2 linked regions of the Litorilinea aerophila genome follow. The protein of the gene in region 1 interacts with the protein of each later gene in a pairwise test. Links are inferred from orthologs where the notes say so. Each region holds a gene or a part of one and is shown on either strand. Other genes may lie near its edges. The genes, in order: FKZ61_RS01640 and topA.

Evidence for each region.
Region 2: the proteins of FKZ61_RS01640 (region 1) and topA interact in binary tests that used the Escherichia coli proteins (3 or more experiments, as listed by UniProt). The link is inferred for Litorilinea aerophila from one-to-one orthologs.

Annotation. Positions count from the first base shown.
Region 1 is NZ_VIGC02000002.1:82,930-93,824, forward strand. Bases 3,667-6,421 are described here. They hold FKZ61_RS01640 (YigZ family protein), read left to right. Parts: upstream 3,667-4,611; coding sequence 4,612-5,232; downstream 5,233-6,421. Other genes in these bases: FKZ61_RS01630 (NHL repeat-containing protein), read right to left, coding at 3,667-3,855; FKZ61_RS01635 (hypothetical protein), read left to right, coding at 4,143-4,433; FKZ61_RS01645 (ATP-binding protein), read right to left, coding at 5,263-6,421. Outside these bases: FKZ61_RS01625 (LCP family protein), read right to left, coding at 1-980; more of FKZ61_RS01630, read right to left, coding at 1,276-3,666; more of FKZ61_RS01645, read right to left, coding at 6,422-7,221; FKZ61_RS01650 (dolichyl-phosphate beta-glucosyltransferase), read left to right, coding at 7,495-8,409; FKZ61_RS01655 (glycosyltransferase), read left to right, coding at 8,481-9,749; FKZ61_RS01660 (STAS domain-containing protein), read left to right, coding at 9,835-10,182; FKZ61_RS01665 (PP2C family protein-serine/threonine phosphatase), read left to right, coding at 10,253-10,895.
Region 2 is NZ_VIGC02000044.1:239-11,484, forward strand. Bases 787-3,892 are described here. They hold topA (type I DNA topoisomerase), read left to right. Parts: upstream 787-1,107; coding sequence 1,108-3,678; downstream 3,679-3,892. Other genes in these bases: FKZ61_RS22220 (dihydrodipicolinate synthase family protein), read left to right, coding at 787-923; FKZ61_RS22230 (trans-sulfuration enzyme family protein), read right to left, coding at 3,700-3,892. Outside these bases: more of FKZ61_RS22220, read left to right, coding at 9-786; more of FKZ61_RS22230, read right to left, coding at 3,893-4,965; FKZ61_RS22235 (thiamine pyrophosphate-dependent dehydrogenase E1 component subunit alpha), read left to right, coding at 5,388-6,407; FKZ61_RS22240 (alpha-ketoacid dehydrogenase subunit beta), read left to right, coding at 6,492-7,490; FKZ61_RS22245 (dihydrolipoamide acetyltransferase family protein), read left to right, coding at 7,704-9,245; FKZ61_RS22250 (polyprenyl synthetase family protein), read right to left, coding at 9,300-10,334; fni (type 2 isopentenyl-diphosphate Delta-isomerase), read right to left, coding at 10,331-11,246. UniProt on the Escherichia coli protein: Releases the supercoiling and torsional tension of DNA, which is introduced during the DNA replication and transcription, by transiently cleaving and rejoining one strand of the DNA duplex.

The sequences.
Region 1 (10,895 bases):
GCCAGGGCGGCCCGCACTTTGGCCCGATCCGGCCGCAAAATCCAGGCGCCTTCTGCGCTGTAGGTCTCCTCACCGAAGCGATTGTCCAACACCAACTGGCGCACCTCGTTGAGGGAGACATCCTTGATGTAGTTGGCCAGCTCCAGCTGCATGGGCATGGGGATGTCGGTGTCGATGCTGTTGCGCATGGTGTAGAGCAGCTTGGGCAGCCGGGCCAGCAGGGTGGGCAACATGTCGCTGCGCATGACCTTGTCCACCACCGCCCGGATCACATCCTGTTGGCGGCGGGCCCGGCCATAATCGTCATCGACGTGACGGGTGCGCACATATTTGAGGGCCGTGGCGCCATCCAGGTGCTGAAGGCCCGCGTCCAGGTGGAAAGTCTCCACGCCGTAGTCATCGGTGGGGAATTCCTCATCGTGGATGGTCTTGGGGACCATCACGTCCACGCCCCCGATGAGGTCGATCAGCTCCACAAACCCCTGGAAATTCACCATCACGTAGTACTGGACGGGCTGGCCGATGAAGCTGCTGACCGTATTTTTGACCAGTTGGGCGCCGCCACCCTGGTACCCCTGCAGCTCGCCGATGCTGTAGGCGGTATTGATTTTGGTGGTGATGTCATAGCCCGGGATGGGCACCCAGAGATCCCGGGGCAGGGAGAGCATGCCCAGGGTCCCGCTCTGGAGATCCAGGGAAAGGAGGATGATGGTATCGGTGCGGGGGATGTCCTGCTCGCCAGGACGGCCGTCGGTGCCCAGCAGGAGCACGTTGATGGCCGGCTTGGGTGTGTCCACCGTGGCGGACGTCACCTCCGGCTGCTGCTGGGCATCTGCCGTTGCGTTGTTCTCGGGGGCTGGTTGCTCGGTCACGCTTTGCAACGAGGCCGGTGCCAACATCTCAAACTCGGGCAGATTGGCCAGGGGTGAGCTGTTGAGGATGCGCAGGCGTGCCCAGTCGTAGAGGCGGTTGCTGAGCAAAAGCGCAAAAGTCAGGACGAAAATAACGTAAAAGACAGAGCCAGCAATGGCAAGTCGTCGGTAAAGGGTCGTCCGCTCTCCGGGTGGACGACCCGCCGGTTTCCGGTCCATCGCCTCGTTGGTTGAATCAGGACGCTGCATAAACCATGCCATAATGAATTTCATTATAGCATAGGCCTGGCGAGAAGGAGCAAGTTTGGGGGGCAATAGAAGCACGAACCTGGACAGGAAACCGGACTGCTGTTTTGAAAACTGTCATGCCCGGTGAATTCCGGAAGGATGCCAGATGCGCAGATCAGTCGATAAGGGGATGTCGGTAGAGGCCGGACCGGGTCAACAGATACATCTGCTTGGCCACTTCGTCCAGGTAAATACCCGTCAGGCCGCGGAGTTGCTCCCCTTCGGGGGACTGGAGTTGATGCCGGTAGGTGCCCTCCTTGTCGAAGACCAACACCCGCTGGTTCGCCCCGTCCACCACAAAAATCGAGCCCTGACCTTGGGTGGTGATGGCCAGATCGCTGGGTTCCTGGGCTAGCCCCACACTGTCTTCCAGGGAAAAGGGCACCTGTTCGCCAGAGTTATAGCGCAGCAGCCGGCCATCTTCGAACAGGAACCAGATGTCGCCGTCGATCCGCATGGAGACCAACCCGGCCAGGTTGACCTGGGTCTGGGGAGCAAACCAGAGGTGAGGGGCCACATCGTAGCGCCCGGCCGAGTAGCGATAGATCTCACCGGTCTCTTCATCGGCCAGATAAATCCGCCCCAGATAGGTCTCCACCTGGTCAATGGCGCGCCAGTCTTCCTCGCCGGCAAACAACAGGCGGGTGGGGCCCGCCACCCGGGGGTCGTAGCGGAAGACGTGGTTGTTGCGATCTACCACCAGGAGGCTGGCCCGATCCTCAAAGCCCGGCACCAGGGGCAGCCAGGCCATATCAGCCAGTTCGCCCACCGTGGTGCCCTGGATCACATCCCCCTGGGCGATCACCGGCTCGCCCTCGGGCTCCACCACCACCCCCAGGGCGGGGTCAAAACGATAACGCCGGATGGCCTGTCGTCCCCGATCCAGGATAAAGATGTCTTCATTGACGACCACCAGGCGGGTGGGTAAGGCATCGGGGGGGAAGGTCAGGATGGGGTCGGTGAGTCCGTAGAGGAGCTGAACCTGGAGCACATCCTGAAGATCCTGTTCAATCTGGGCGGCCAGTTGATCACGCCGTTCGTCACGGCCGTCCAGTGCGATGGCTTCCAGCAGGAACTCCTGGGCCTCGGCCAACATCTGGCGGGCGGTCGACTTGTCGCCCAAATCCAGGGCCGTCCGCGCGCTGAGCAGCCGGGCTTCGGCTGCGTCGGTCAACTGGACCGCCTCGGCCCGACGGTCGGCGCCATCCCCCCAGTAGACGGCAAAGGTGGCGATGGGGACCAACACCAGGATGGCCAGGGCCAGGAAGAGGAAGAGACGCGCCCGGGCGCCCCGGGTAGGCGCGGGCGGCGTGAAGGTCATGGGTGGGATGGAGGCCAGCGGCCCCGAGGCGGGATCGGCCTGCCCGTCCTCGGCGTCCGACTGGCGCGTCGGCGGCGGGCTCTCCGCTTCACCTGTTCCCTCGACCTCCTCGTCAACCGGGAGGGCTTCCCCCACCCAGCCTGCTGCCTCCATGTCGGTTACCTGGTCGGTTACCTGGAGGTCTGCCCCTTCGGCCAGGACGTCGTGGTCCATCCCCGGGGAGAAGGCTGGGGACAAATCCTCCGCCGGGGTCGCGAAGGCCCCCTCCGCCCCGTCGCCTGTCTCCGCAACACCCTGTCGGCGCTCCGGCAGGGTCCTGGAAAGGAGGGTGCGGAGCTGGGACCAGCCGGCCTGCAGGGCAGCCAGGAGGGCGGCCGCCAGGCGCGCCACGCTTTGACGGCCAGGCAGTGGGACGTCTTCTCTCGTCTGGGGTGGATCCATGTCCTCTACGGCCGCTGCGGGGGAGCCTGGAGCCGCGGGCGTGGGGCTGGCACGGGCGGTGGCGGCCGGCGCCACGGAGGAATAGGAAGTCGGCGGGGCCGACGCGGCCACCGGGGCCACGGCCGACGGACCCGTCGGGGGAGCAGTAGGCGGCATACGCACCGGCGGCAGGGTGCTGAAGCTGGTGGGCAGCCCGCCCAGCCGGGGACGGCGGGGCGGCGTGGGGCGCGGGCCGGTACCCGACGGCGGCGGCGACCCCACAGATTCCAGCACGGCCAGCAGGCCGGGCAGGTCGGCCCCTCCACTCTGGGCGTAGAGGTCACCGGCAGCGTCCATGCAGTTGTCCACGGTGACGTAAGCCACCACGCCAGCCAGATAGCGCACCGGCACCCGGTCCAGCCAGGCGCCTGCGCCCACGAACATCACGTCGTGGGCCCGGACCTGCTGGCGAAAGACCTCCACCTGGGGCTCGGCCTCCTGGAGCTGGTCCGGGGTGAGCCGCATCAGCTCCGAGGGAAACATGTGGACTTTGTCATCGGCTTTGACCAGGGCGAAGGCAGACCCGGTAGTGGCGACCATCAGCCGATCGTGGAGCAGGGCCGCGCACAGAATGCCGACGGAGCTCGCGTCCACGTTGGGAAGTGCCAGCCCATGCTGGCGCAGGAGGGCGTAGGCCTGGCGCACCGCCTCGGTCATCACCTGGGACTGGCTGCCCCGCAGGGTGTAGTAGGTGCGCTGCATGACGCTCAGCAACCTGTCCGCAAGGGCTTCCCGGTCGGGCATGTTGGCTGGCAGCTCCACCAGGGCGTATAGATTGCCCCGCTGGAACTGCCGGGTATCTGGCGGTGGTTCCACGACTCGGACGCCCACAGGCTGGTCGGCCTGGGGACTCATCAGGTAGGCAATATGGGTGATCGGTCCAGATGAGTGCATAGGCAGCGTGTTCCTGGCAATGGTCGACCATGCAGCAGCACGGCCAACGGGGTCCCGTGTCCGGCCTTTCAGCGTATATTCAACCCACCGGGCCGGTCAGGAATAAACGTGGAAATTCTAACCCGCGTGGCAGAGAATGTCAACGCACCCGCGTTTTCCCGCGTTTTCCTATTTTCGGGGATTTTTCAATTCTCGCCTGGCAAATCTATAATTCAGCCGGCAGTTCTATGGCTGACCATTGGCTATCCTGGATCATGACAATTCTGTGAGGTTAAAAGAAAATCACCATGGCCACCGCGCGCTGTATTGAATGTGACGAAGAAATTGAGCTGGGCACCAGGGTTCGTCTGGGCCTCCAGGTCACCTGCGAAAACTGTGGTGCGGAACTGGAAGTCGTCAGCGTCAATCCACTGGAACTGGACTGGGCATACGAAGAGGATGAAGAGTGGGACGAAGACGAGGACGAAGAGTACGACGATGATGACGACTTCGATGATGACGATTACGACGATGACGATTACGATGACGACGATGATGACTACGATGATGACGACCTGGACGAGGGGCGTTGGAATTGAGGCGTGAATCCCGGCAGGAACTCGCCCGTAGCACCCCGTTGCGGGAGCGCAGGCAGATTTCCGCCGTGGTCATTCTGACTTCCCAGCCAAAAGGGTCTCATCATTGTACCGGTGGCCGGCCCCATTCGGCAATGGGGCCGGCTTCAGGCCCAGGGGCGGTCGGCCGGGGGGCGTGCTGATGGCTCCGGGCAGTCGCTACCCGATTCCGGCCCAGACTCACCGGGTGGAAGAGGAAATCAAGCGGAGTCGTTTCATCACCACCCTGGGCTACACCCCCACCGTGGAGGCGGCCCGGGACTTCATTGCCCAGGTCAGCGCGGAGTTTGCCGACGCCAGCCACAACTGCTGGGCCTACGTGGTAGGTCCACCGGGCAGCACGGCCCAGGTGGGCATGAGCGATGCGGGGGAGCCCCACGGCACAGCCGGGCGGCCCATGTTGACCGTCCTGTTGCACAGCGGCGTGGGCGATGTGACCGCGGTGGTGACCCGCTACTTCGGCGGCACCCTGTTGGGCAAGGGAGGGCTGGTCAAGGCCTACAGCGGCGGCGTCCAGCTTGCCCTGGCCAGCTTGCCCACCGTGGAAAAGGTGCCGACGGTGACGCTTCAGGTGGTGTTGGACTACGCGGCAGTCACCCCGGTGAAGCGACTCCTGCCGGCCTACGAAGCCGAAATCCTGGACGAAGGGTATGCGGCCCAGGTCACCTACCGGCTCAAAGTGCCCGAGGAACAGGCTTCCCCCCTGGTCCAGGCCCTGACCGAGTTAACCCACGGCCAGGCAGAGGTGGATGTGCTGGGCTAGATGGGGGCTGCTCCATCGGCCTGTTCACTGTCACCGCGACGGCGCAGGGACTTCCTGGGGCGGGGAGTACTGCACCGGAATGTGGCACTGCACGTGGGTGCCCTGGCCTGGGACACTCTGAAAAATCAGGCGCCCGCCGTGGGCCTCCACGATAGCCCTGGCCAGATACAGCCCCAGGCCCGTTCCCGGTATCTCCCCCTGGCGGGCCGCCTGTCCGCGATAAAAACGCTGGAAGATCAGGGGAATCTCCTCGGCCGATACGCCGATGCCTTGATCCTGCACTTCCAGATGCCACGCGCCATCTAAATAGCGGGAGCGCACCCGCACCTCCTGCCCATCCTGACTGAACTTGATGGCATTGCTGAGCAGATGCCGGAGCACCTGCTCCAGCCGTTCCGGATCCCCCTCGGCCTGATGTCCGGCAGGCCAGTCATCCTCCACAATCAGCTGAAGGCCCCGGCTGGCAAGCTGGGGTGCCAGGGACTGACAGACCTCCTGCACCAGCCGCTGCGGCTCAAAGGTGCGCACCTTGAGCCGCAGCGTGCCCCGCTGGATGCGTGAAACCGTCAGCAACTCCTCGATGAGCTTATCCAGGCGCTGGGAGCTCGCATACACCATCTCCAGAAAGCGGTGTTGCAAATCGTTCAAAGGACCCGGGTGCTCCGTCAGCAGGGTTTCTGTCCACCCCATGATGGAGGCCAGCGGGGTACGCAACTCGTGGGAGACGGTCGAGACGAAGTCGTCGCGCAGGCGTTCGTACTCCTTGCGCTCGGTGATATCCCGAATGGAGACGGTAAACTGACGTCGTTCGGCCAGTTGAAAGGGTTGGATGCGCATCTCCACGGGAAAGACCCGTCCACCCCGGGTGATCCCCTGTAAATCCAGGAAGTAGCGCGGATCCTCCCGATATTTGGTGTCCAGGAAATCCTGCAGATCAGTTACCGGTTGGGTAGGGCGGCAGAGGGGTGCCAGTAAGATCCAGAGGGGCTGGCCGACCAGCTCCTCGGCCGGGTAGTCAAACAGGTGGGTCACCTGGGCGTTGACCAGGTTGATCACGCCCTGCTCATCTGTGGTCACCACACCCTCATCCACCGTGTTGAGTACTGCCGTCAGGGTGTCGATGGCATCCTGCCGCGCAGAGACATCGTGTGCGGCGCAGATAACCCCGTGGACCTGACCATCCGGCTGAATCACCGGCCGGTAGATGGTATCGTAACTGCGATGATCATAGCGTACCATCACCCTGCGGGTCTCCCCGGCAAAGGCAGCACGGATGTGCTCCAGGACGTCGGAATAGGAGTACAGTTCGAAGACAGAGCGCCCCAAAAGCTCCTCGGGGACAATGCCGTGGTGCTTTAGTCCCGAACCTTCCACCACCTGAAAGCGCCCCTCAGCATCCATGGCCAGCACAATGGACGGGATGGATTCCATCAGCGAACGATAAATGTTGCGCACCCACAGGGTCTGACTATAGGCGGCTTCGATCCGCTCCCGCTGAAGGCAGGCCTGGCCGGCCTGGGCCAGCTTGCGCAGGATGGGTGCCAGGCTTTGGAGCAGGGCCGCATCCAGGGGCGCTGTTGGACATGTGAGCACCAGCCAGCCCAACTCCTCCAGAGGCAATAAATGATAGAACCCACCCTGCCGAGTCTCTCCCTGTCGGGGCAGGGATGCCCACCATGCGACCGGGCTGGCCGCCTGCCCTTTCCCACCAGCCAGGAATTGCTCGACAACCTGTACGGCTACGTTTTCTGCCGGACTTTCCGGCAAGGCGCAGAAGGCTCGACACGGCCCCAGGCCGGAGTCCAGCAAATAGACGGCGACGGCGGAACAGTGTAGATGACGCTGGATGGCCGCCAGGGCCTGGGCGAACATGGCCCGGGCATCCAGGCTGACGTCGATGGAAAGGCACAGCTCGTACAGGAGCTTTTCGGGTTTCGCCTCGGGCGAAGGGGCGGTTCGCCCGGATGTTTCGATCGTCTGCATGTCCATGATGGCATCCTACCTGGATTGTCTTGTTGGGGGGGCGAACCATTGCTGCCTGATTCTCCACTGCCTACATTGCTTTGATGATACTAGAAATAGAGAGGGTATGGACTACAGAAATTGACCGGAGCGGATACGCCAATTTGCGGATGTTACGCATGCGCTTTCGGTACACCATAAAAGGAGCCTGAGGCAGCCCGGTTGTGCTCCCACGGATGGCGGTCCATGGCAATCTGCGGAGCCGAAAGCCGGTAGAGAATCTGGGATGGAGAAACAGCCATGGTGGAACAGAGAACGGAACCCCAAACGCTGACCCGTAACGGCCTGGCCTGGAGCCAGGGCGCACCAACCCTGGAGGGCGGGGTGGCGGATCCCGCCTGCCCGCCAACGAACCAATCCTACGGCAGCCATCCCATGGCCGGAGGGATGGAGGACCCCTACGCCCGTTATCTTCGCTGGAAGACCCAACCGTTGCAGACGACACCGTATCTGTCGGTCGTCATCCCAACCTACAACGAGGCAGAGCGAATTGTGCCGACGATTGGGGCTGTGGCCTCCTACATTTGTCACCAGGATATCCCCTGGGAACTGATCGTCGCCGATGACGGCTCCAAGGACCACACCGTCTCCCTCTGTGCCGGCCTGGAGCTGGCCAACCTGCGCATTCTCAAGGCGGATCAAAATGGCGGCAAGGGAAGCGCGGTGCAGCGTGGCGTGTTGGCCGCCCGGGGCGCCCGAATCCTTTTCATGGACGCGGACAATTCAACCCCCATCGAGGAATTGGAGCGCTTCATGCAGTGCATGGACGACGGATATGACGTGGTTATCGGCTCCCGGGCAGCGGCAGGGGCCCAGGAGGCCCACCGGACGTGGCTCCGTCAGCTCATGAGCCGGGTCCTGCGCACCCTGATTCGCCCGGTCCTCGGCCTGACTATCCGGGATACCCAGTGTGGATTCAAGCTATTCACCCGGGAAGCTGCCCGGGCCATCTTTCAGAAGCAGACCATCATGGGTTTCTCATTCGACCTGGAGATCCTCTACCTGGCCCACAAATATGGATTCAAAATTGCCGAACTGCCGGTCCACTGGGTGGATGCCCCGGGCTCGAAAGTGGACAAATGGAAGGAAGCTCGACGCTTCCTGAAAGCCATCCTTCAGATCAAATGGAACGATTACCGGGGGCTTTACGGCTGATGGCAACCTAATGCGGGAGAGCGGATATCGGAGAGAAAGAACCATTCAACCAAAGGCACAGAGGAGGGCCCATGCACATCGCCTTGATCACCACCTATCCCCCAGGACGGGGTAGCCTGAACGAATATGCCCATCACTTCGTTCGTGCCCTGCGAGGCAAGGAGGAGATCCATCACCTCACCCTGCTGGTGGATGAACTCCCCCATGGGCAGGCGTATCCCCAGCCGGAGGACCGGCCGGGGCTGGCCACCCTGGAGATCGTGCCCTGCTGGCGATTCAACGATCCGGCCAACCCGTGGCGAATTCTGCGGCAGATCCAGCGAGTCCAGCCGGATCTGGCCCTGTTCAACCTGCAGTTTGCCAGCTTTGGTGACAAAAAGATCCCGGCCATGTTGGGCCTGATTACCCCCATGTTGGTGCGCCTGGCCGGCTATCCCAGCATGGTCCTGTTGCACAACATCATGGAGACGGTGGACCTCCGCAGCGCAGGCTATGCCCGGCACCGGGTGCTGGAATGGCTCATGCGGGGAGCTGGCACCCTGGCCACCTATGCCCTCCTGCAGGCTGACCTGGTGGCCCTGACCATCCCGAAATATGTGGAGATCTTCCGCACCAAATATCGGGCCCGAAACGTACTGCTGGCGCCCCATGGCAGCTTTGATGACCAGGTGGCCATGCCCTCTTTTGAAACGCCGCCAGGGCCTCGCCGGATCATGGCATTTGGCAAGTTTGGCACCTACAAGCGGATCGAAGTGATGGTCGAAGCCCTGGAGCGGCTGGAGGAGCGAGGCTACCGCGATCTGGAACTGGTCATCGCGGGCACCGACAGCCCCAATGCCAAGGGGTATCTGGATGAGATGAAACGCCGCTACGCCCATATCTCCAACTTGCGGTTCCTGGGCTACGTCCCCGAAGAGGAAGTGGCCGACGTCTTTCGCTCTGCTACCGTGGTGGTCTTTCCCTACACCAGCACCACGGGGAGCTCCGGCGTCCTTCACCAGGCGGGCAGCTATGGGTGCGCAGTGGCCCTGCCCAACATCGGCGACTTTGCTGAAGTCATCACCGAGGAAGGGTACACAGGCGAGTTTTTTGAACCCAATGATCCCGATAGCCTGGCCGATGCCATCGCCCACCTGTTGGACGACGAAGAGCTACGACAGAGCATGGGCATGCGCAACTTCCTGGCCTCCCGGGGCCTTCCCATCGCGGACGTGCTGGACTGGTATGTGTTGCACTTTCAGGAGCTACTGGCCAAACGGGGTCGGCGCCACACCGCCACCACGCCGGCCCCTGTCAGAACAGCCAGCGCCGGCAGCCAGGTAGAGCAAGCCCGAGGATGAATACCCGAAATGAAAAAGCGGGGAAGAAGCGTGCAAGCCTGTAAGAACGCAGGGGAACAGAGAACGTAAAAGGAAAGGAACGACCATGAACCAGCTCGAGATGCAGCCCACCAGCCAGACGGCCGTGGTACCCATCGCCGGACGGTTCGATGCCCACCAGGTGCCCCATGTCCAGAAGACGCTGGCCTCGGCGTACGCCAGCGGCGCCCACACCATCATTGTGGACCTCTCAGAAGTCAACTTTGTCGATTCCAGCGCCCTGGCCACCCTGGTCCAGGCCATGAAACGCTGTCGGGAGCAGGATGGAGAATTGATCCTGTGTGGCGTGCGCCAACCGGTGCGGATCATCTTTGAATTGACCCGGCTGGACAAAGCTTTCCGAATTTTTAACAGCCTCGAAGAGGCACAGATGGCAGCCGTCCAGGCTGGCTAGACCATCCAGGCAACATAACCAACCTACCATCGTCCGATAACCAACCCGTAGAGCAGAAGGGAGATTCGGTTTGAATCAGATTCAGCAGATCAATACCCAGTGGGCCGTTGCCCCCGCCCTGGAAGTGCTCGAAGCGCCCCAGGAAGCAATATTCCCGAAGGCGCTCCAGGAGCAGGTACAATGCCAGCCCCAAGCCGCCAAACATATCCTGATCGTGGAGGACGACGTCTCCCTGCGAGAATGGATTGAATTCGAGCTCACCTTCGCCGGCTACCAGGTGACAACTGCTGCCGATGGCCTGAGCGCCCTGGCGGCCTTGCAATCCATGCCGACGCCGGACCTGATCCTGCTGGATGTGCAGCTTCCAGGCATGAACGGTTTCGAGATCTGCAACACCATCCAGCAGTGGCCCGAAACAGCCGGCGTGCCTGTGATCTTCCTCACGGCCCGGGGAGCCCTGGAAGACAAGCTGCAGGGCTTTGCGGTCGGCGGGGTCGATTACCTGACAAAGCCCTTCAAGATGGCCGAATTAAAGGCTCGCATTCAGGCGCTCCTCCGTTCCCGGGAACGGCAGCGGACCCAGCTCCTGAAAGAGGCCGCGCAGCACCTGGACGAGGAGATGGCGGAGGCAGCCCTGATCCAGAAGGCGTTGATGAGCCGGCCGCCGGCCAACCTGCCAGGGCTGGACATCTATGCCACCTGCCGGCCAGCCA
Region 2 (11,246 bases), on another replicon or contig:
AACCAACCATGGCCAAGGCACGCTTTGAGCACATGAAGGGGGTGTTCGGCCTTCTGCCCACCCCGTACGATGAAAATCTGGAGATCCACACGCCGGATCTGCGGGCCGCTGCCGACTTCTGCTGCCGCAGCGGGCAACACGGCATCGTCTGGCCGGTGATGGTGGGCGAGTTCTACCTGCTGGGCGAGGAGGAGCGGATCCGCAACCTGGATGCCATCCTGGAAGAGGTCAACGGGCGGCTGCCGGTTATCTTTGGCTGTTCGGGCGTCTCCATCCCCCAGGTGGTGTTGTTTGCCCGGGCTGCCCAGAAGGCCGGGGCGGACGCGGTCATCGCCATGGCCCCGGCGCGGACCAACGCGGCCATGGCCATGGACATGTACCGCCGTATCGCCCAGGTCTTCGACGGCCCCATTGTGGTGCAGAATCACCACGAGTACGCCCCCTTGACCGGTGAGCAGATTGCATCCCTGGTGGAGGAGATCCCCCAGATCCAGTACATCAAGGAAGAGCGCATGCCCGGCCCCAAGCACATTGCCGAGGTGGCCCGCCTGGTGGGGGATCGGGTGAAGACCATCTTCGGCGGCGCCGCGGGCAAGTTTCTGCCCGACGAATATCGCAGGGGCGCCAACGGCTGCATGCCTGCCTGTGAAATCGCGGACCTGCTGGCCAAGGTGATGGAGCTGTTGTGGGCCGGCAAGGAAGAGGAGGCCCGGGAGCTCCACCGGCGGCTCCTGCCCCTGATCATTCTGGAAAACCACCCTTTCATGCGCTACATCCTGAAGCGGCGGGGCGTCTTCACCTCCACCGTGGAGCGGGTGCCTGCCGGTCCCCGTGCCCTGGACGCCGACGACAGGCGGGAGATCTCCATCCTGTTGAAGGCCATCGAACAGGACATAGACGCCTATCCCTTTGGCCCCGAGTAGGGGCGGGTACCCTACCCGTCCGGTGAAGGGTCGATTTGAACCATGCCCTCGTACCTGTTGCGGCTTGCGTGCGCCGATTTGTTGTGTAATCCTTGAAAGTGTGCCTATAATAGCCAGTCGCACAGGCGTTGAGGCATGATTGCCGGCCGTCAGGGCCGGTACAGTTCGAGGACAATATCGTTTCATGACCAAACTAGTCATCGTAGAATCCCCGACCAAAGCCCGCACCATCCGCAACTTCCTCCCCCAGGAATACCGGGTGGAGGCGAGTATGGGCCACATCCGGGATCTGCCCGCCTCGGCCAGCGAAATTCCGCCGGCCTACAAAGGCGAGCCCTGGTCCCGGTTGGGGGTAGACGTGGAGCACGACTTCAAGCCCCTGTACGTGGTCCCCAGCGAGAAGAAAAAGGTGGTCACCCAGCTACGCAAGCTCCTGAAGGAGGCGGATGAGCTGATCCTGGCCACCGACGAAGACCGGGAGGGCGAGAGCATCGGCTGGCATCTGACCCAGGTGCTCAAGCCCAAGGTGCCCGTCCACCGCATGGTCTTTCATGAAATCACCCGGGAAGCCATTCTGCAGGCCTTGCAGCAGACCCGGGACATCGACCTGAACCTGGTTCGCGCCCAGGAAGCCCGGCGCATCCTGGATCGGCTGGTGGGCTACACGGTCTCCCCTCTCCTGTGGAAGAAGATTGCCCCCCGGCTTTCGGCCGGCCGCGTCCAGAGCGTGGCCGTGCGCCTGTTGGTCCAGCGGGAGCGGGAACGCCGGGCCTTCCGGGCCGGCACCTACTGGGATCTGAAGGCTTTGCTCAACAAGCGGCCTGACAGCCCGGCCCATCGGTTTGAAGCCCAGCTGGTTTCGGTGGGCGGAGTCCGGGTGGCCAGTGGCCGCGACTTCGATGAAGCCACCGGCCAGATCGCCGAAGGCAAGGAGGTCCTCCTGCTGGATCAGGCCGCCGCGGAGGCTCTGCGGGAACGGCTGCTCCAGGGCGTGTGGCGGGTCACCGGGGTGGAAAGCCGGGAAGTTGAGCGCTCTCCTGCGCCCCCGTTTACCACCAGCACCCTGCAGCAGGAGGCCAACCGCAAGCTGGGCCTGAGCGCCAAAGAGACCATGCGCATCGCCCAGTCCCTTTACGAGAACGGCTACATCACCTACATGCGGACCGATTCTGTCCACCTAAGCGACCAGGCCATCCAGGCGGCCCGGCGCCGGGTTTCGGAACTCTACGGGCAGGAATATCTGACCCGCCAGCCCCGGCGCTATCGAACCCAATCCAAGAGCGCCCAGGAAGCCCACGAGGCCATCCGCCCGGCCGGCGACCAGATGCTGCCCGCCGATCAGCTCCCCATTTCGGGGATGGAACGGCGCCTCTACGAGCTCATCTGGATGCGGACCGTGGCCACCCAGATGGCCAACGCCCGGCTGCGCTTTACCACGGTCACCGTGGAGGTGGACGACGCCGTCTTTCGGGCCAGCGGCCGCCAGGTGCTCTTTCCGGGCTTTTTCCGGGCCTACGTGGAAGGGTCGGACGACCCCGAGGCCGCGCTGGAGAATCAGGAGGCACCCCTGCCCGAGCTGGCAGTGGGCGAAGAGGTGGATTGTCGGGAGTTGGAGGCTGTGGGCCACGAGACCAAGCCGCCGGCCCGCTACACCGAGGCCACCCTGGTCAAGGCATTGGAGGCCGAAGGCATCGGGCGCCCCAGCACCTACGCCACCATCATCGACACCATCCTGCAGCGGGGGTATGCCTTCAAGCAGCGCAAGGAGCTGGTGCCCACTTTCACCGCCTTTGCGGTGACCGCGCTGCTGGAGGAGCATTTCTTTGACCTAGTGGACCTGAACTTCACCGCCAACATGGAGCAGACCCTGGACGACATTGCCGCGGGGGAAAAGGATTGGCTGGAATACCTGCGCCAGTTCTACCTGGGCGAGAATGGGCTGGAGAATCAGGTCAAGACCAAAGAGGCCAACATCGATCCCCGCACGGCCAGCGCCGTCAACCTGGACGACCTCCACGCCGAGGTGCGCATCGGCCAGTTCGGACCCTACGTGGCCAGGGAGACCAACGGCGACCGGGTGACGGCGGGCCTGCCGCCCGACCTGCCGCCTGCGGATCTCTCCGACGAGCTGGTGGAGCAGCTCCTCACCCAGAAGAGCGATGGGCCCCACCAGCTGGGTACGGACCCGGAGAGCGGCCTGCCCGTCTATCTGAAGGCAGGTCCCTACGGACCCTATGTTCAGCTGGGGGATGATGACAACGGCAAGGGGAAACCCAAGCGGGTCGGCCTGCTCAAGGGCATGGAGCCAGAGCAGGTGGACCTGGAGCTGGCCCTGAAGCTGTTGAGCCTCCCCCGGACCCTGGGCAATCATCCCGAGACCGGCAAGCCGGTTCAGGCCGGGGTCGGCCGCTTCGGACCGTATGTGGTGCACGACGGCAAGTTTGCCAGCATCAAACCGCCGGACCACGTGTTGACCATCGAGTTGCCCCGGGCGCTAGAGCTCCTTGCCCAGGCATCCACCCGCCGGGGACGGGGCAGCCAGCAGGTGATCAAAGAGCTGGGGGAGCACCCCGACGGTGGCGTGGTGCAGGTGCTGGAGGGGCGCTATGGTCCCTACGTCAAACACAAGCGCACCAACGCCACCATTCCCAAGGATGTGGATCCGGCAGAGGTAACCCTGGAACAGGCGCTGGAATGGCTGGCCGCCAAAAAGGCCAGCAAGAAGAAGACGACGAGAAGTCGCCGGAAGTCGTAGCCAACGGTCGACAGAATCGATCTAGAGACGATCCAGGGCCTGCTCCAGGTCATCCAGCAGGTCCTGGGTGTCTTCGATGCCCAGGCAGAGGCGCACCAGTTCGTCCCGGATTCCCAGGGCCTGGCATTCTTCGGGCGACAGATCGTTGTAGCCCAGGACAGCGATGGGGCTGACCAGACTTTCCACGCCGCCCAGGCTGGGGCCCACCGTGGGAATCTTGAGCCCATCGATGAAGCGGTGGGCCATGGCGCCATCCCCATCAATTTCAAAGGTCACCACGCCGCCGAATCCCCGCATGGTGGATCGGGCGATCTCATGATCCGGATGATCGTCCAGGCCAGGGTACCAGACCTTGCGTACCTTGGGGTGCCCGGCCAGGAAGCGGGCCACCGCCAGGCCGTTGGCGTTCTGGCGCTCCACCCGCAGGGCCAGGGTCTTCAGCCCCCGCAGGATCAGGTAGGCCGCGTGGGGGTCGACGATACAGCCCAGCATGTTGTGGGCCTGACGCAGGGGCGTCATCAGGTCGTGGCTGCCGATGACCGCACCGGCCATGACATCGTTGTGGCCGGCCAGGTATTTGGTCACGCTATGAACGACCAGGTCGATGCCGTAGTCCAGGGCCCGCAGGTTCATGGGCGTGGCGAAGGTGGTATCCACCACCGTCTTGACCTGGTGGCGGTGGCCGATCTCGGCCAGGCGGGCCAGGTCGGCGCAGCGCATGAAGGGGTTGGTGGGGGATTCGGTGAAGATGACCCGGGTGTTGGGGCGGATGGCGGCCTCAATGGCCTGACAGTCGCCGCAGGGCACCACCGTGGTCTCGATGCCGTAGCGGGCCAGAAACTTCTGGCAGTAGGCCAGGGTGGTGTGGTAGCAGTCATCGGTCATGATCAGGTGGTCGCCGCTGTTCATCAGCAGGAGCAGGGTGCTGGTGACCGCCGCCATCCCGCTGCTGACCAGCATGGCTTCCTGCCCCCCCTCCAGCTCGGCCAGCTTGGCCTCCACGGCCCGCACGGTGGGATTGCCGTAGCGGCCATACTCCTCCCGCAACGGCTCATCCCAGAACATCCGCTCTTCCATATACTCCACCAGGGCCTGGCTGTCCCGGAAGGTGTAGACTGCCGTCTGGACGATGGGGACGGTGAGGCTGTCGTGGGCGCGGTAACGGCGCTCCCCGGCGTGGACGGCCTGGGTGGAGTTGGGGTATCGGGTTTCCGGACGGCCCGACGTCATGCCGTTCTGGCTGGCGGCTGGCAGCTCTGTATCGGTTGAACGCAGATCAGCGGACATGGGATCCTCCCTCGAGCATCTTAATTTGAACCCCTCAAATCTGGCCCAGCATAACACCGACGCCGGACATCTGTAAAATGATCGGGCTCGAAAGTGGGTTGGGCCAGCCGGGGGTGAATGCGCGCAAACAGCAGGTCAAAACCTATCGAAGCAGCCCCTTATATGGTATTATATGGTATAACTTTGCATTGCCTTTGAGCAAGCTGGATGCTGTAATTCCTGACGGCCGAGTGGCCAGACGCTTGCTTTGTCACAAAACGGGAATGTCGCAGAACGAGAGCGGTCGACAGGCCGCTCTCGGGCAACCTGTGCTCCCACATGAACGACCCAACGTCCCTTGCCGTCGGGCAGAGGAACGATTTTATTTTGGGCGACCTTCGCCCGGTTTGTCTACAGAGAATTGGAACGCAAGAGGAGAAACCATGTCCACTTCTGTTGAAGCAGATGTACTTTCCTCCCAGGCTGCCAGCGCCATCGAACCCAGCCACCTGCCCAACGAGACCCTCACCCAGATGTACCGCACCATGTTCTTGATCCGGCGGGTGGAGGAGTCCCTGTTGGAACTGGCCGAGTCGGGTAAGATCGGCGGCGCCATGCACACAGCCATCGGCCATGAAGGTAACGCGGTGGGCGCGGCTGCGGCCCTGCGGCGAGAAGACTACCTCACCTGCACCTACCGGGGCCACCACCACGCCCTGGCCCGGGGCATGGATCCGAAACAGGCCATCGCCGAGGTGTTGGGGCGCCGGGACGGCTTTGCCAAGGGGAAGGGCGGCTCCATGCACTTCATCCAGCCGGAGCTGGGCCTGATGGGCGCCAATGGCATCGTGGCAGCCCAGGTCCCCCATGCAGCCGGCATGGCCCTGGCGGCCAAGATCCGGGGCGAGGACCGCATCGCCATCACCTTCTTCGGCGACGGCGCCATGTACCAGGGGGTCATGCACGAGACCTTCAACATGGCCCAGAAGTGGCGCCTGCCCATCATCTTCTACTGCGAGAACAACCGCTATTCGGAGATGACGCCCATTTCCCGCACATCTTCGGTGCGGGAGCTCTACAAATTTCCCCAGGCCTACGGCATGGAGAGCCTGCAGATCGACGGCAACGATGTGGAAATCGTCCACGCCGCGGTGAGCCAGGCCGCGGCCCGGGCCCGGGCCGGCGAAGGCCCCACTTTCATCGAGGGCCTCACCTACCGGCTGGCCGGCCATATGGCCGGTGACCTGGAAACCTACCGCACACCGGAGGAGATCGACGCCCAGCGGGCCCATGAACCCCTGGTGGTCCTCCAAAACCGGCTGCTGGAACGGGGAGTGGACGAAAAGGTCCTGGCCGATATCCGGGCCGAGGTCGAGGAAGAGGTGGCCGCCGCGGTGGAGTTCGCCCAGAACAGCCCGTGGCCCGATCCGGCCGAGGCGTATACCGACGTCTTTGCCCTTTAACCGAGGCTGGCGTCAACCCACCCCGGTTGACCCGCCTGTCGCGCCGATTCACTGTCGCGCCGATTCAGCAGAGAGAGAAGCATCATGCGAAAGACGACGTACATCCAAGCGATTAACGAAGCCCTGCGGGAAGAGATGCGCCGGGACGAGAGCGTGTTCCTCATCGGCGAGGACGTGGGCCATTACGGTGGTCTCTTCCGGGTGACCCGCAACTTGCTGGACGAGTTCGGGGAAACCCGAGTCATCGACACCCCCATCAGCGAACAGGGCTTCATGGGCATGGCCATCGGCGCCGCCATGGTGGGCATGCGCCCCATCGTGGAGCTCATGTACATGGACTTCATCCTGGTCTGCGCCGATCAGGTGCTGAACCAGGGCGCCAAGATGCACTACATGTCCGGCGGCCTGGTCAAGGTGCCCATGGTCATCCGGGGCCAGCAGGGCGGGGGCAAGCGCTACGGCTCCCAGCACAGCCAGTGCATCGACAGCCTGGTGGCCCATTTCCCCGGCATCAAGGTGGTGGCCCCGGCCACACCCTACGACGCCAAGGGGCTGTTGATCTCCGCCATCCGGGATAACAACCCGGTGCTCTATCTGGAGCACAAAATGCTCTACTTCACCCGGGGCGAACTGCCCGACGTGGGGGAGGAAGTGATCGTGCCCATCGGCAAGGCGGACGTCAAGCGAGAAGGCAGCGATCTCACCCTGGTCACCTTTGGCTACTGCCTGCTCCAGGCCCTGGAAGCGGCCGAGGAGCTGGCCGAGGAGCACGGCATCGACATCGAAGTGGTGGACCTGCGTACCATCGTCCCCCTGGACATGGAGACCGTCCTGGCTTCGGTGGCCAAAACGGGGCGCCTCCTGGCTGTCCACGAGTCCCAGGCCAACTGTGGCATCGGCGGCGAAATTGTGGCCCGGGTCTATGAAGAAGCCCCGCACCTGCTCCAGGCCCCGGCCCGCCGGCTGGGCATGGCTCCTGTCTCCATTCCCGTCTCTCAAACCCTGGAAGAGGAGATCCTGCCCTGGAAGCGCAACATCAAAGCGGCTGTCCTGGAGATGTGGCGCCAGCCGGTGGCGGCCTGACGTGCCGCCCCATCCCGGCGGTCCCTCTAGTACTCCTGTCACGCACCCTTGCGTGATCTACGTCTGCCGGGGTTTACTGGTAAATCCCGGCAGAAATTCGCCGATGGTTTCCACCAGAGGGAGTGCGCCCAGAGGGCACCCGGAATTTCTGCCGTGGTATTTACGCCAGACTGCACGAGTGAGGCAACCTGTACATCATAGCGAGGAAACTTCATGGCGATAGAAGTCAAGCTCCCCGACATGGGAGAAGGTACGGAAGAGGTCACCATCAGCCGTTGGCTGGTCCAGGAGGGAGATGAGGTCCAGGAAGGGGACATCCTGCTGGAAGTGGCCACGGATAAGGTGGACACCGAGGTGCCGGCACCGGCCAGCGGCAAGGTGTTGAAGCTGAACTATGCCGAAGGGGAACTGGTGCCGGTGGACGCGGTGCTGGCCGTCCTCGGCGAGGAAGGGGAAGAGGTCTCCGCTGCGCCTGCTGCCCCCGCGGCCGAGGAGGCTGAAGAGGCCGAAGAAGCGCCTGCCGAGCCCGAGGCTGCGGCGCCCACCGCTGCCAGAAACGGGCAGAGCGTCAAGGCCTCGCCTGTGGCCAAGCGGGTGGCGGCCGAAAAGGGCATCGCCCTGGACACGGTGCCGGGTACCGGCCCGGGTGGTCGCATCACCAAGGAAGATGTGCTGGCCTCGGCCGATGGCAGCCGGCGCCAGGTGCCGGCCGGGGGCGAGCCCTTGCCTGGTGAACTGGCCGACGTGGCCTCCCTGCCGGTACGGCGGCTGGCCGCTGAATACAACATCGATCTGGAGGAAATAGCCGGCGGCCGTCCCCTGAGCAGCCTGACCAAGTATGACGTCCTCAGCGCTGTGGCCAGCCGGGAAGCGGGCCACCCGGTGACCGTGGAGCCTGCCTATCCGTTGACCCCGCCGGCCCGGCCCAGCGCGGCGCCGTCCACGGCCCCTGCCGCGCCGGCCCCCGCCAAGGCTGCCCCTGCTGCGGCCCCTGCGGCCGAAAAGGCAGCGCCGGCCCAGCTCGGCCCGGGCGAGGAACTGGTCAAGCACAGCCGCATGCGCCTGGCCATCGCCCGCAACACCAGCGCCAGCCTCTTCACCGCCCCCCACGTCACCACCATGTGGGACGTGGACATGTCCGCCGTGCTGGCCCACCGCAAGGCCCACAAGGACGAGTTTGCCCGGGCTGGGGTCAACCTGACCATCACCGCCTACCTGATCGAGGCCATCGTGGCCGGCCTCAAGGCGGTGCCCGCGGCCAACGCCACCTGGACCGACGAGGGCGTGATCATCAAGCGCTACTACAACATCGGCATGGCCGTGGCCCTGCCGCCGGACGAATACGGCATGGGCGGCCTGATCGTGCCGGTCATCAAGAACGCCGGCGAGCTCAACCTCATGGGCATCGCCCGCCGGGTCAACGAACTGGCCGAAAAGGCCCGCAAGGGGCAGCTCAGCCAGGAAGACCTGCAGGGCGGCACCTTCACCCTCAGCAACTACGGCACCTCTGGCAGCCGCTTCCAGACGCCCGTGATCGTCCAGCCCCAGGTGGGCATCCTGGGCGTGGGTGCCATCGAAAAGCGGCCCGTGGTGGTCAGCCAGGGGCATCCGCTGGAAGCCAATACCGGCGACTACCTGGCCTTCCTGCCCATGACCACCCTGGGCTTCAGCTACGACCACCGGGTGTTGGACGGCGCCACGGCGGACGCCTTCTGCGCGGCGGTCAAGAAGGCGCTGGAAAGTTACGGCCAATAACCGTCGGGGCGGGTCCCAGGACCCGCCCCTTTTGCATTTCCCACGACCCGCCCCTTACGCGTCCCGGTGCAGCAGCGTCTCCGCCAGCTGCCAGAGTACGGACCCTTGCACACTTCGCCCCAGCCCTTCTTCCAGGGCCTGGCGGGCCTGCCCGTGGTGATGGGCCACCTGTTCGACCGCGTAGGCCCGGCTGCCGGCCTGGGCCAGCAGTTCCATGGCGATAGGCACCTGTTCTTCTGTGGGCGCATCTGCAAAGAGGGCCTGTAATTGGGCACCCACGGCCGGGCTGTTCAGCCCATGGAGCAAGGGCAGGCTCTTCTTCCGCCGCAGGATGTCGTTGCCGGCCGCCTTGCCGGTCACCGCGGGATCCCCCCAAATGCCCAGGATGTCGTCCTGGATCTGAAAAGCCAGGCCCAACGCCTGGCCGAAGCGGCCCAGCGCCTCCTGCTGCGCCGGTGATGCCCCTCCCAGCAGCGCCCCAATCTGCACGCTGGCCCGGATCAGCGCGGCCGTCTTCCCCTGGATCATGCGCAGGTAGTCTGCCACCGTCACCTGCTCCCGCTGTTCGAAATCGATGTCCAGGTGCTGCCCCTCGGTGAGGGCCAGGCAGGTCTGGGTGAACAGATCCAGCGCCGCCAGCACCTGTCCGGCCGGGACACCCCGGCGGGAGAGGCGTTGTACGCCGGCAAAGGCCAGGGCGAACATGGCATCGCCTACATTGATGGCCTGGGGAATCCCCCACAGCTTCCAGACCGTGGGCCGGTGACGGCGGGTTTCGTCGCCATCTTCCACGTCGTCGTGGATCAGCGAGAAGTTGTGGAGAATTTCAATGCCCGCTGCAGCCGGCAACGCCTGAGATGGGTCCCCGCCCACTTCGGCACAGGCCAGCAGGCAGAGGATGGGCCGGAGCCGTTTGCCGGCCGGCGCGGCATAAGGCTGGAAGTGCTCATCCACCCAGCCCATGTGGTAGTGCATCATCCCGTAATGGCCGGCCACCGCCTCCTCCGGGCTGTGGAGGATGGCCCGGAGTTCCTCTTCCAATTGCGGCAGCCAATAGCCCACGAAGCGACCCAGATCCTCCTGCTTCACAGTTTCTCTCCTTCTGGCTGTTGCACCAGCACCCCGGGCTGGCGCAGGGCGGCAATGTTGGCAGCACCGCTGCAGAACATGGCGATGCGCATTTCGGTTTCCAGGATCTCCATCTCCTCGATCACCGCTTCCACCGATTCCACGGCCCGCTTCAAGAAGGGCGAGGCCAGGCCCACCAGGTCGGCGCCCAGGGCCACACATTTGGCGATGTCCTGGCCCGAGCGGATGCCGCCACTGGCAAACAGGGCCACATCCTCCCGGCCCATCTCCGCGCGCACTTGCCGCACGGCCAGGAGGCTATCCGCGGTGGGAATGCCCCAGTCGGCGAAGGAGGCGGCCAACCGCCGCAGCCGCTCGGTGGGCGCGCGGTGCATCTCCACCTGGCTCCAGGAAGTGCCCCCGGCGCCGGCCACGTCGATGGCGCGAATGCCGGCATCGATCAGGCGCCGCGCCGTCTGGGCGCTGATGCCCCAACCCACTTCCTTGGCCACGACCGGCACCGGCAGGGCGCGGCAGACGGCTTCGATCTGGCGCAGGAGGCCCCGCCACCGGGTGTCCCCCTCGGCCTGGAGCACTTCCTGCAAGGGGTTCAGGTGGAGGATCAGGGCGTCTGCCTCCACCATCTCTACGGCCCGGCGGCAGTGCTCCACCGTGTAGCCATAGTTGAGCTGAATGGCTCCCAGGTTGGCAAAGAGGAAGAGGCCTGGCGCCACATCCCGGACCCGGAAGGTTTCGGCGGTGTTGGCCTGTTCCAGGCCGGCCCGCTGGCTGCCCAGGCCCATGGCCAGCCCCCGGGCCTGGGCTGCCTGGGCCAACACCCGGTTGATGCGACCGGCTTCTGGCGTGCCCCCTGTCATGGAGCTGACCAGAATGGGGGCGGAGAGCCGCCTGCCGAAGACTTCCACGTGCAGA